Regions from separate parts of the Streptomyces paromomycinus genome, predicted to be linked through region 2. Evidence: riboswitches for the same ligand, from Rfam matches in the RefSeq annotation. Region 2 holds a riboswitch; the other holds the start of a gene.

Region 1 (4,409 bases), 5.3 Mb from region 2:
CCGGCGGACGCGCCGCGCCAGCAGCCCGCCGAGGCGCCGCAGCAGCAGGACGGCTCCTCACTGGTCAAATCGGTGCTCTCGCTGCCGACCGTGCTGCTCAAGGCCCTGGGCCTCTAGATCGGCCCGGCGCCGAGCGTCCGGAGGAGGCGCGGATGCGGGAGATATGTCTGGACTAGGACCGGTCGCGACGGGCCGTACGGAAGGTTCCGTACGGCCCGTCAGGTGTCCGGCATTCCGGACCTGAACCGACGGGTACGGACGCCCGCCCCCTCAGGAGGCGGGCCGCACCCGTACCCGAAGCCCCCGAGGGCGGCGCTCACTCGAAGGCGATATGCCGCAGCGACCCCGCCGCCGGCCGGTCCAGCAGGACGGCCGAGGTGAAGCCCGCGGGGAGCCGGGCCGCCCGGGCGCGGGCGGCCAGCCGCCGTACCGCGCGCCGGTGCCGGGCGAAGGCGTAACCGGAGACTCCGCGTCCACGCGAGCGCTGCCCGGACAGCGCGACCTCGGGCGGTACGTCCAGCAGCAGCAGGTGCAGTCCGCGTCCCCCGCGCCGGGCCTCGCGCGCGAGCCAGCGGCGTACCCACGTGAGCGTGCCGCAGTCGTGCACCACCACGCTGCCGCCGGAGCGCAGCGCCCGCCGCAGCCCCATGTAGTGGGAGGCCCGGACCAGCGGCCGGTAGAGCGCGTACGGAAGCCGGCGCAGCCTGCCGCGCTCCCAGCGCTCCCGTACGTCCTGCGAGTCGATGCGGTGCACGGCGGCGCCGCGCGCGTCGAGGGCGGGCACCACCCGGATCATGAGCGTGCTCTTGCCGCTGCCCGGCAGGCCGGAGACCACCACCACGTCGCCCGCCGCGAAGTGCAGTTCGGCCGCCTCGCGCGGGGTGTCGCGGTCCCTGAGGTCGACGACGTCCACCGCCGGTGCGTCCGGCGCCGCGGTACGCGTCCGGCCGGGGCGCACCACCCCGAGCGGCAGCCGCCGGGGCCCCGGCACGGCGGCCGGAACCGGCTCCGGGACACAGCCCGGGGGCGCGCCTCCCGGACTTGTCGCGAGTGCGGCCTGCCTGTGCACCGTGATCGCCCCTCCCCTGGTTCCGTCCCCTTACCCGAAGAGTGTCAAGAAAAGGTAATGCGCTTCAAGGAAATCCCACGATCCGTACAGTCCCAGGACACTGTCGTGACACCCCTGCGAACACCGGTACGACCAGGGCTCCTGTATCCGGCGATCCCGTGCGATGATGTGCGCGCCAAGTGCCGGTCCGCACACCACCGTGTGCGTCCTGGTACGGGTGCCACGCTCAGCCAACTCCATACCGGCCGTTTGAATCCGCGCGGGAGAGTCCCCGGCCGTCACGGCGGGGCGCCGAAGGAGCAAGTCCTCCCTTGAATCTCTCAGGCCCCGATACCGCGCGGGCGAGGCAGATCTGAAAAGCGGGCCGCCGTGGTGTGGCTCCACCCAAGGTGCAAGCCGGGACCGGTCACGGCCTTCCGGTGAACCTCTCAGGTTCCGATGACAGATGGGGAGACCGTCTTGTCACCCATGCCCGGGAGCCACCACCATGACCGAAGCCCCCCGCCGCACCGCGCTGGACGCGACACACCGCGCCCTCGGCGCGACCATGACCGACTTCGCCGGATGGGACATGCCGCTGCGCTACGGCAGCGAGCGTGACGAGCACGTCGCCGTGCGTACCCGCGCCGGCCTCTTCGACCTCTCGCACATGGGCGAGATCACCGTCACCGGCACCGGCGCCGCCGATCTGCTGGACTTCGCGCTGGTCGGCAACATCGGCGGCGTCGCCGTCGGCCGCGCCCGCTACACCATGATCTGTGACGCCGAGGGCGGCATCCTGGACGACCTGATCGTCTACCGCCTCGGCGAGACGGAGTACATGGTCGTCGCCAACGCTTCCAACGCCCAGGTCGTGCTGGACGCGCTCACCGAGCGGGCGGAAGGTTTCGACGCCGAGGTGCGCGACGACCGGGACGCGTACGCGCTGCTCGCCGTGCAGGGTCCGGAGTCCCCCGGCATCCTCAAGGGCCTGACCGACGCCGACCTGGACGGTCTGAAGTACTACGCCGGGCTGCCCGGCACCGTCGCGGGCGTCCCGGCGCTGATCGCACGTACCGGCTACACCGGCGAGGACGGTTTTGAGCTGTTCGTCCGCCCGGCCGACGCGGTCGCCCTCTGGGAGGCGCTGACCGAGGCCGGCAAGGACGCGGGCCTGGTCCCCTGCGGCCTGTCCTGCCGGGACACCCTGCGCCTGGAGGCGGGCATGCCGCTGTACGGGCACGAGCTGACCACGGACACCACCCCGTTCGACGCGGGCCTGGGCCGGGTCGTGAAGTTCGAGAAGACGACGAACGGCGGCGACTTCGTGGGCCGCGCCGCCCTGGAGGCGGCCCGGGACCGGGCCGAGGCCAATCCGCCGCGCAAGCTGGTCGGCCTGATCGCCGAGGGCCGCCGGGTGCCGCGCGCCGGATACCCGGTCGTGGGCCCCGACGGCGCCGTCATCGGCGAGGTCACCTCCGGTGCCCCCTCGCCCACCCTCGGCAAGCCCGTCGCCATGGCGTATGTGGACGCCGCGCACGCCGCGCCCGGCACCGCCGGTGTGGCGGTGGACATCCGTGGCACCCATGAGCCGTACGAGGTCGTGGCGCTCCCCTTCTACAAGCGCCAGAAGTGACGCCCGCGGCCCCGCCCCGGACGTACTCCCGTCTCACCTGTCAAGACCCCTGCACCGAGCACGCCACCGTATCCAGGAGAATCAAGACATGAACAACCCCCAGCAGCTGCGCTACAGCAAGGAGCACGAGTGGCTGTCGGCCGCCGAGGAGGGCGTCTCGACGATCGGCATCACCGAGCACGCCGCCAACGCGCTCGGCGACGTCGTCTTCGTGCAGCTCCCCGCGGTCGGTGACTCGGTCACGGCGGGCGAGACCTGCGGTGAGCTGGAGTCGACCAAGTCCGTCAGCGATCTCTACTCCCCCGTCGACGGCGAGGTCACGGAGATCAACGAGGACGTGGTGAGCGACCCCTCGCTGGTGAACACCGCCCCGTTCGAGGGCGGCTGGCTGTTCAAGGTGAAGGTCAGCGGCGAGCCGGACGACCTGCTCTCGGCCGACGAGTACACCGCCTTCACCGGCTGACAAGCCCACCCCGCCGCCCGGCGGGGCCGTGCGCCCCGCGAACCCCAGGAAGTAGTCATGTCGCTTCTGAACAGCTCCCTCCACGAGCTCGACCCCGACGTCGCCGCCGCCGTCGACGCCGAGCTCCACCGTCAGCAGTCCACCCTCGAAATGATCGCGTCGGAGAACTTCGCCCCGGCCGCCGTCATGGAGGCCCAGGGCTCGGTCCTCACCAACAAGTACGCCGAGGGCTACCCGGGCCGCCGCTACTACGGCGGCTGCGAGCACGTCGACGTGGTCGAGCGGATCGCCATCGACCGGATCAAGGCGCTGTTCGGCGCCGAGGCCGCGAACGTGCAGCCGCACTCCGGCGCGCAGGCCAACGCGGCCGCGATGTTCGCGCTGCTCAAGCCGGGCGACACGATCATGGGTCTGAACCTCGCGCACGGCGGGCACCTGACCCACGGCATGAAGATCAACTTCTCCGGCAAGCTCTACAACGTGGTGCCCTACCACGTCGACGAGGAGTCCGGCCAGGTCGACATGGGCGAGGTCGAGCGCCTGGCCAAGGAGACCCGTCCGCAGCTCATCGTGGCCGGCTGGTCGGCGTACCCGCGTCAGCTCGACTTCGCGGCGTTCCGCCGGATCGCCGACGAGGTCGGCGCGTACCTGATGGTCGACATGGCGCACTTCGCGGGCCTGGTGGCGGCCGGGCTGCACCCCAACCCGGTGCCGCACGCGCACGTCGTGACCACCACCACGCACAAGACCCTCGGCGGTCCGCGCGGCGGTGTGATCCTGTCCACCCAGGAGCTCGCCAAGAAGATCAACTCGGCGGTCTTCCCGGGCCAGCAGGGCGGCCCGCTGGAGCACGTCATCGCGGCGAAGGCGGTGTCCTTCAAGGTCGCGGCGAGCGAGGAGTTCAAGGAGCGCCAGCAGCGCACCCTGGACGGCGCGCGCATCCTCGCCGAGCGGCTGACGCAGTCCGACGTCACCGAGGCCGGCGTCTCGGTGCTGTCCGGCGGCACCGACGTGCACCTGGTCCTGGTGGACCTGCGCAACAGCGAGCTGGACGGCCAGCAGGCCGAGGACCGCCTCCACGAGGTCGGCATCACGGTCAACCGCAACGCCGTCCCGAACGACCCGCGGCCCCCGATGGTCACCTCGGGCCTGCGGATCGGCACCCCGGCGCTGGCCACCCGCGGCTTTACGGCGGAGGACTTCCGCGAGGTCGCCGACATCATCGCCGAGGCGCTCAAGCCGTCGTACGACGCCGAGGCGCT
Region 2 (4,409 bases):
CTTGGTCAGCGGCCGTACGTCGATGATGCACTCGTGCGCGACCAGGCCGCCGGGGCCGGTGTAGAGCACGGGGTAGTGCGGCTCCAGGCGCTTGGCGATGTAGTTGGCGCCGAGCACCGCGACCTGGGTGGCGCGCGTGAGCCCCGCGCCGCCCATCAGCCGGACGTACGCCCAGGAGATGGGCAGGATGCCCGCGGAACCCCACGGCGCCGCGGAGATGGGGCCGACTCCCGTCTCCGGGCCCGCGGTGGGCTGCAGCGGGTGGTTGGGCAGGTACGGCGCCAGGTGGGCGCGCACGCCGACCGGGCCGACGCCGGGACCGCCGCCGCCGTGCGGGATGCAGAAGGTCTTGTGCAGGTTCAGGTGCGAGACGTCGCCGCCGAACTTGCCGGGCTCGGCGAGGCCGACCAGCGCGTTGAGGTTGGCGCCGTCCACGTACACCTGACCGCCCGCGTCGTGCACGGCCGCGCAGATCTGCGTGATGTGCTCCTCGAACACGCCGTGCGTGGACGGGTAGGTCACCATCAGCACCGCGAGCTGGTCCCGGTACTGCTCGATCTTTGCGTGCAGGTCGTCGGTGTCCACCTCGCCGTCCTCGCCGGTCTTGACGACGACGACCTTCATGCCGGCCATCACGGCGCTGGCGGCGTTGGTGCCGTGCGCCGAGGAGGGGATCAGGCAGACGGTGCGCTGCTCGTCGCCGTTGGCGCGGTGGTACGCGCGTACGGCCAGCAGGCCGGCCAGTTCACCCTGCGAACCGGCGTTCGGCTGGATGGAGACCTTGTCGTAGCCGGTGACCGTGGCCAGCCGCTCCTCCAGCTCCGCGATGAGCGTGAGGTAGCCCTGCGCCTGCTCGACCGGCGCGAACGGGTGCAGCTGCCCGAACTCGGGCCAGGTGACCGGCTCCATCTCGGTCGTCGCGTTCAGCTTCATGGTGCACGAGCCGAGCGGGATCATGCCGCGGTCCAGCGCGTAGTCCTTGTCCGACAGGCGGCGCAGGTAGCGCAGCATCGCGGTCTCGGAACGGTGCTGGTGGAAGACCGGGTGCGTCAGGTACGCGTCGCCGCGCAGCAGCTCCTCGGGCAGCGCGTCGGCCACGGTCGCGTCGAGCTGCTCGATGTCGGCCTGGACGCCGAAGGCGCCCCACACCGCGTGCACCTGCGCGCGTCCGGTGGTCTCGTCGCAGGCGACGCCCACCAGGTCGGCGTCGACCAGCCGCAGGTTGACCCCGGCCTCGCGGGCCGCGGCGACGGCCTCGGCGGCCCGGCCCGGCACCCGTACGGTCAGCGTGTCGAAGTAGCCGCCGTGCACGACCTCCACCCCGCCGGCCCGCAGGCCCGCCGCGAGTATGGACGCGTAGCGGTGGGTACGGCGCGCGATGGCGGCGAGGCCGTCCGGGCCGTGGTACACGGCGTACATGCCCGCCATCACCGCGAGCAGCACCTGCGCGGTGCAGATGTTGCTGGTGGCCTTTTCCCGGCGGATGTGCTGCTCACGCGTCTGGAGAGCGAGCCGGTACGCCTTGTTCCCGTCGGCGTCCACCGACACGCCCACCAGCCGGCCGGGCAGGCTGCGGGCGAACTTCTCCCGTACGGCCATGAATCCGGCGTGCGGGCCGCCGAAGCCCATCGGGACGCCGAAGCGCTGCGTGGTGCCGACGGCGATGTCGGCGCCCAGCTCGCCCGGCGAGGTCAGCAGCGTCAGCGCCAGCAGGTCGGCGGCGACGGTCACGATCGCGCCCAGCTCGTGCGCCTGCTCGATGACGGCACGCGGGTCCCGTACGGCGCCGGAGGCACCCGGGTACTGGAGCAGCACGCCGAAGACACCGCGCTCGGCGGCCTCCGCCGGGATGCCCTCGGACAGGTCGGCCACCACGACCTCGACGCCGGTCGGCTCGGCGCGGGTCCGGATGACGGCGACGGTCTGCGGCAGACAGTCGGCGTCGACCAGGAAGACGCCCTGCTTGACCTTGCCCACGCGCCGCGAGAGGGCCATCGCCTCGGCCGCGGCCGTGCCCTCGTCCAGCAGCGAGGCACCGGAGGTGGGCAGTCCGGTCAGGTCGGCGACCATGGTCTGGAAATTGAGCAGCGCTTCGAGCCGGCCCTGCGAGATCTCCGGCTGGTACGGGGTGTAGGCCGTGTACCAGGCGGGGTTCTCCATCACGTTGCGCAGGATCACCGGCGGGGTGAACGTGCCGTGGTAACCGAGCCCGATCATCGGGGCGAGCACCTGGTTGCGGTCCGCGAGCGCCCGCAGCTCGGCGAGGACCTCGGCCTCCGTACGGCCCTGGGGCAGGCCCAGCGCCTCCGCGCTCTTGATCACGTCCGGTACGGCGGCCGCGGTCAGTTCGTCCAGCGATCCGAACCCGACCTGCGCCAGCATCTTGGCCTGGGCCTCCGGGCCGGGGCCGATGTGCCGCTGCTCGAACGGGGTGCCTCGTTCCAGCTCGGTCAGGGAGCTGCGGGTGGTGGTCATCTGCGGGGGCCTCCTGGTCGTTTCGACCTACGCGGGGCACCACGGCGCTGGTGCCCGGACGGCCTCCCCCTCTGTCATCTCAACCTGAGAGCTTCACCGGTCCCGCACGCGGTACCGGCTTTCACCGTCGGTGAGGAAGGGTTCCGGCGCTGTGTCCGCCCGTGGCCCGCCCTGCTTTCCAGAGTGACCTCGTCCATGCGGTACGTGAGCCTGAGAGATTCCGGGGAGGAGTTGCTCCTTCGGCGCCTCCGCCAAGATCGACGAAGGACTCTCCCGCATGGGGTCGACAGCCGCTCGCCAGCCTACCAGCGCGGCGAACGGACGTTCCTTCGAGTGGCCGGGGCATGAATTGTGCCGTTTGGTAGTTGTCACAAGGCAGTTGCGACCACTAGGAGGGACCGTGCAGACCGATATCGATCCCCGCAGCTTGATCGGCCGCAAGGCGTTCGACAAGAACGGAACCAAGATCGGCACCGTCGACGAGGTGTACCTGGACGACGCGACCGGTGAACCGGAATGGGCGGCCGTACGCACCGGGATCTTCAGCCGGGACGCGTTCGTGCCCCTGGAGCCCAGCGATCTGGTCGACGAGGCACTGCACGTCCCCTACGACCGCAAGCTGATCAGGGACGCGCCGGACTTCGGGGTGGGCCGCCACCTCTCGCCGGAGCAGGAACTACAGCTCTATCACCACTACCGTCTGGACATCCCGGCCCCCGATCCCGCGCCCGGCTCGGACGCCGCGCCGGCCGACACGGAGTTCGGGCGGGTGGCCGGCGCGGAGGACTGAACACCGGGCGGAGAGGGAGGAGCCTCACGGCCGCCGGACGCCTCCGCCACACCGTCGCCGGATTCGTCGGGTTCCTCCAGCATGTCGCCGCCGGGTCCGTCGGGTTCCCTCAGCATGTCGCCGCCGGGCCCGTCGGGTTCCCTCAGCATGTCGCCGCCGGGCCCGTCTGGCTCCTTCAGCACGTCGCCGCCGGGCCCGCCGGGTTCCCTCAGCACGCCACCGCCGGGCCCGCCGGGCTCCTCCAGCACGCCACCGCCGGGCCCGCCGGGACGGCCGGCGCCCCCGGACCCGCCGGGCTCGTCGGCTTCCCCGGACCCGCCGGGGCCACCGGCCTCCCCCGATCCGCCAGGCCCGTCCACCTCCCCGGCCTCGCGCTCACCACGACCGCCGGACCCGCCCGCCCCGCCGGGCAAACCGCCGGGCAGACCGCCCGGCAGCCCGTCGCGCCACCCGTCCGGCGGACCGCCCACCAGCGGCAGCGGCTCACCGGGCCGCAGCGCGGGGTCCTCGACCGGGAACGTGCGCACCCGCCCGGGCCCGGACCACGGCTGCTCGAACCGTACGGTCACCCGGCCCACGCCGCTGCCCTGCACCCAGCCCGCCCCGTGCTCGTCATGGATCACGTCGAGCCCCGGGAGCCAGCGTCGGGGCCGCTCGGGCTCGTCGGCGGCCAGCCGCGCGGCCTCGTCGGCCGCCCGGCGCGCCCGCTCGGCCTCCTCCTCGGCCGCCTTCTCCGTCGCCACCTGGGCGAACAGGTCCTCCTGCGTGAAATCCGCGAGGCCGGTCACCCCCACACCCAGCAGCCGTACGCCGCCCGTCGTGTCCACCAGGTCCAGCAGCCGGGCCGCGGCCTCCCGCACCACGCCCTGGTCGTCCGTGGGCCCGCGCAGCGTCTCCGACCTGGTCAGCGTGGAGAAGTCGTAGTTACGCACCTTGATCACGACGGTCCGGCCGGACCGCCCGGCCGCCCGCAGCCGTTGCACGCACCGGTCCGCCAGCCGCATCACCTCGGCCCGCACCCGTGTCCGGTCCGTCAGGTCCACCTCGAAGGTGTCCTCGACCGATATCGACTTCGCGTCCCGCTCGGCCACCACGGGCCGGTCGTCCCGGCCCAGCGCCATCGCGTACAGCCCGGCGCCGTGCG

The links. Region 2 has a riboswitch for glycine ahead of gcvP (aminomethyl-transferring glycine dehydrogenase). Riboswitches for the same ligand answer to the same signal wherever they lie in the genome.
Region 1: another riboswitch for glycine. It lies ahead of gcvT (glycine cleavage system aminomethyltransferase GcvT); the one in region 2 lies ahead of gcvP (aminomethyl-transferring glycine dehydrogenase).

Annotation. Positions count from the first base shown of each region.
Region 1 covers NZ_BHZD01000001.1:3,146,070-3,150,478, forward strand. The annotation lists gene OEIGOIKO_RS12690 (hypothetical protein) at 1-117, shown strand, start outside; gene OEIGOIKO_RS12695 (AAA family ATPase) at 317-1,069, opposite strand; glycine riboswitch at 1,320-1,415, shown strand; glycine riboswitch at 1,416-1,524, shown strand; gene gcvT (glycine cleavage system aminomethyltransferase GcvT) at 1,557-2,684, shown strand; gene gcvH (glycine cleavage system protein GcvH) at 2,773-3,147, shown strand; gene glyA (serine hydroxymethyltransferase) at 3,205-4,409, shown strand, end outside.
Region 2 covers NZ_BHZD01000001.1:8,459,623-8,464,031, reverse strand. The annotation lists gene gcvP (aminomethyl-transferring glycine dehydrogenase) at 1-2,475, opposite strand, end outside; glycine riboswitch at 2,664-2,761, opposite strand; gene OEIGOIKO_RS36425 (PRC-barrel domain-containing protein) at 2,876-3,265, shown strand; gene OEIGOIKO_RS36420 (DNA polymerase IV) at 3,169-4,409, opposite strand, start outside.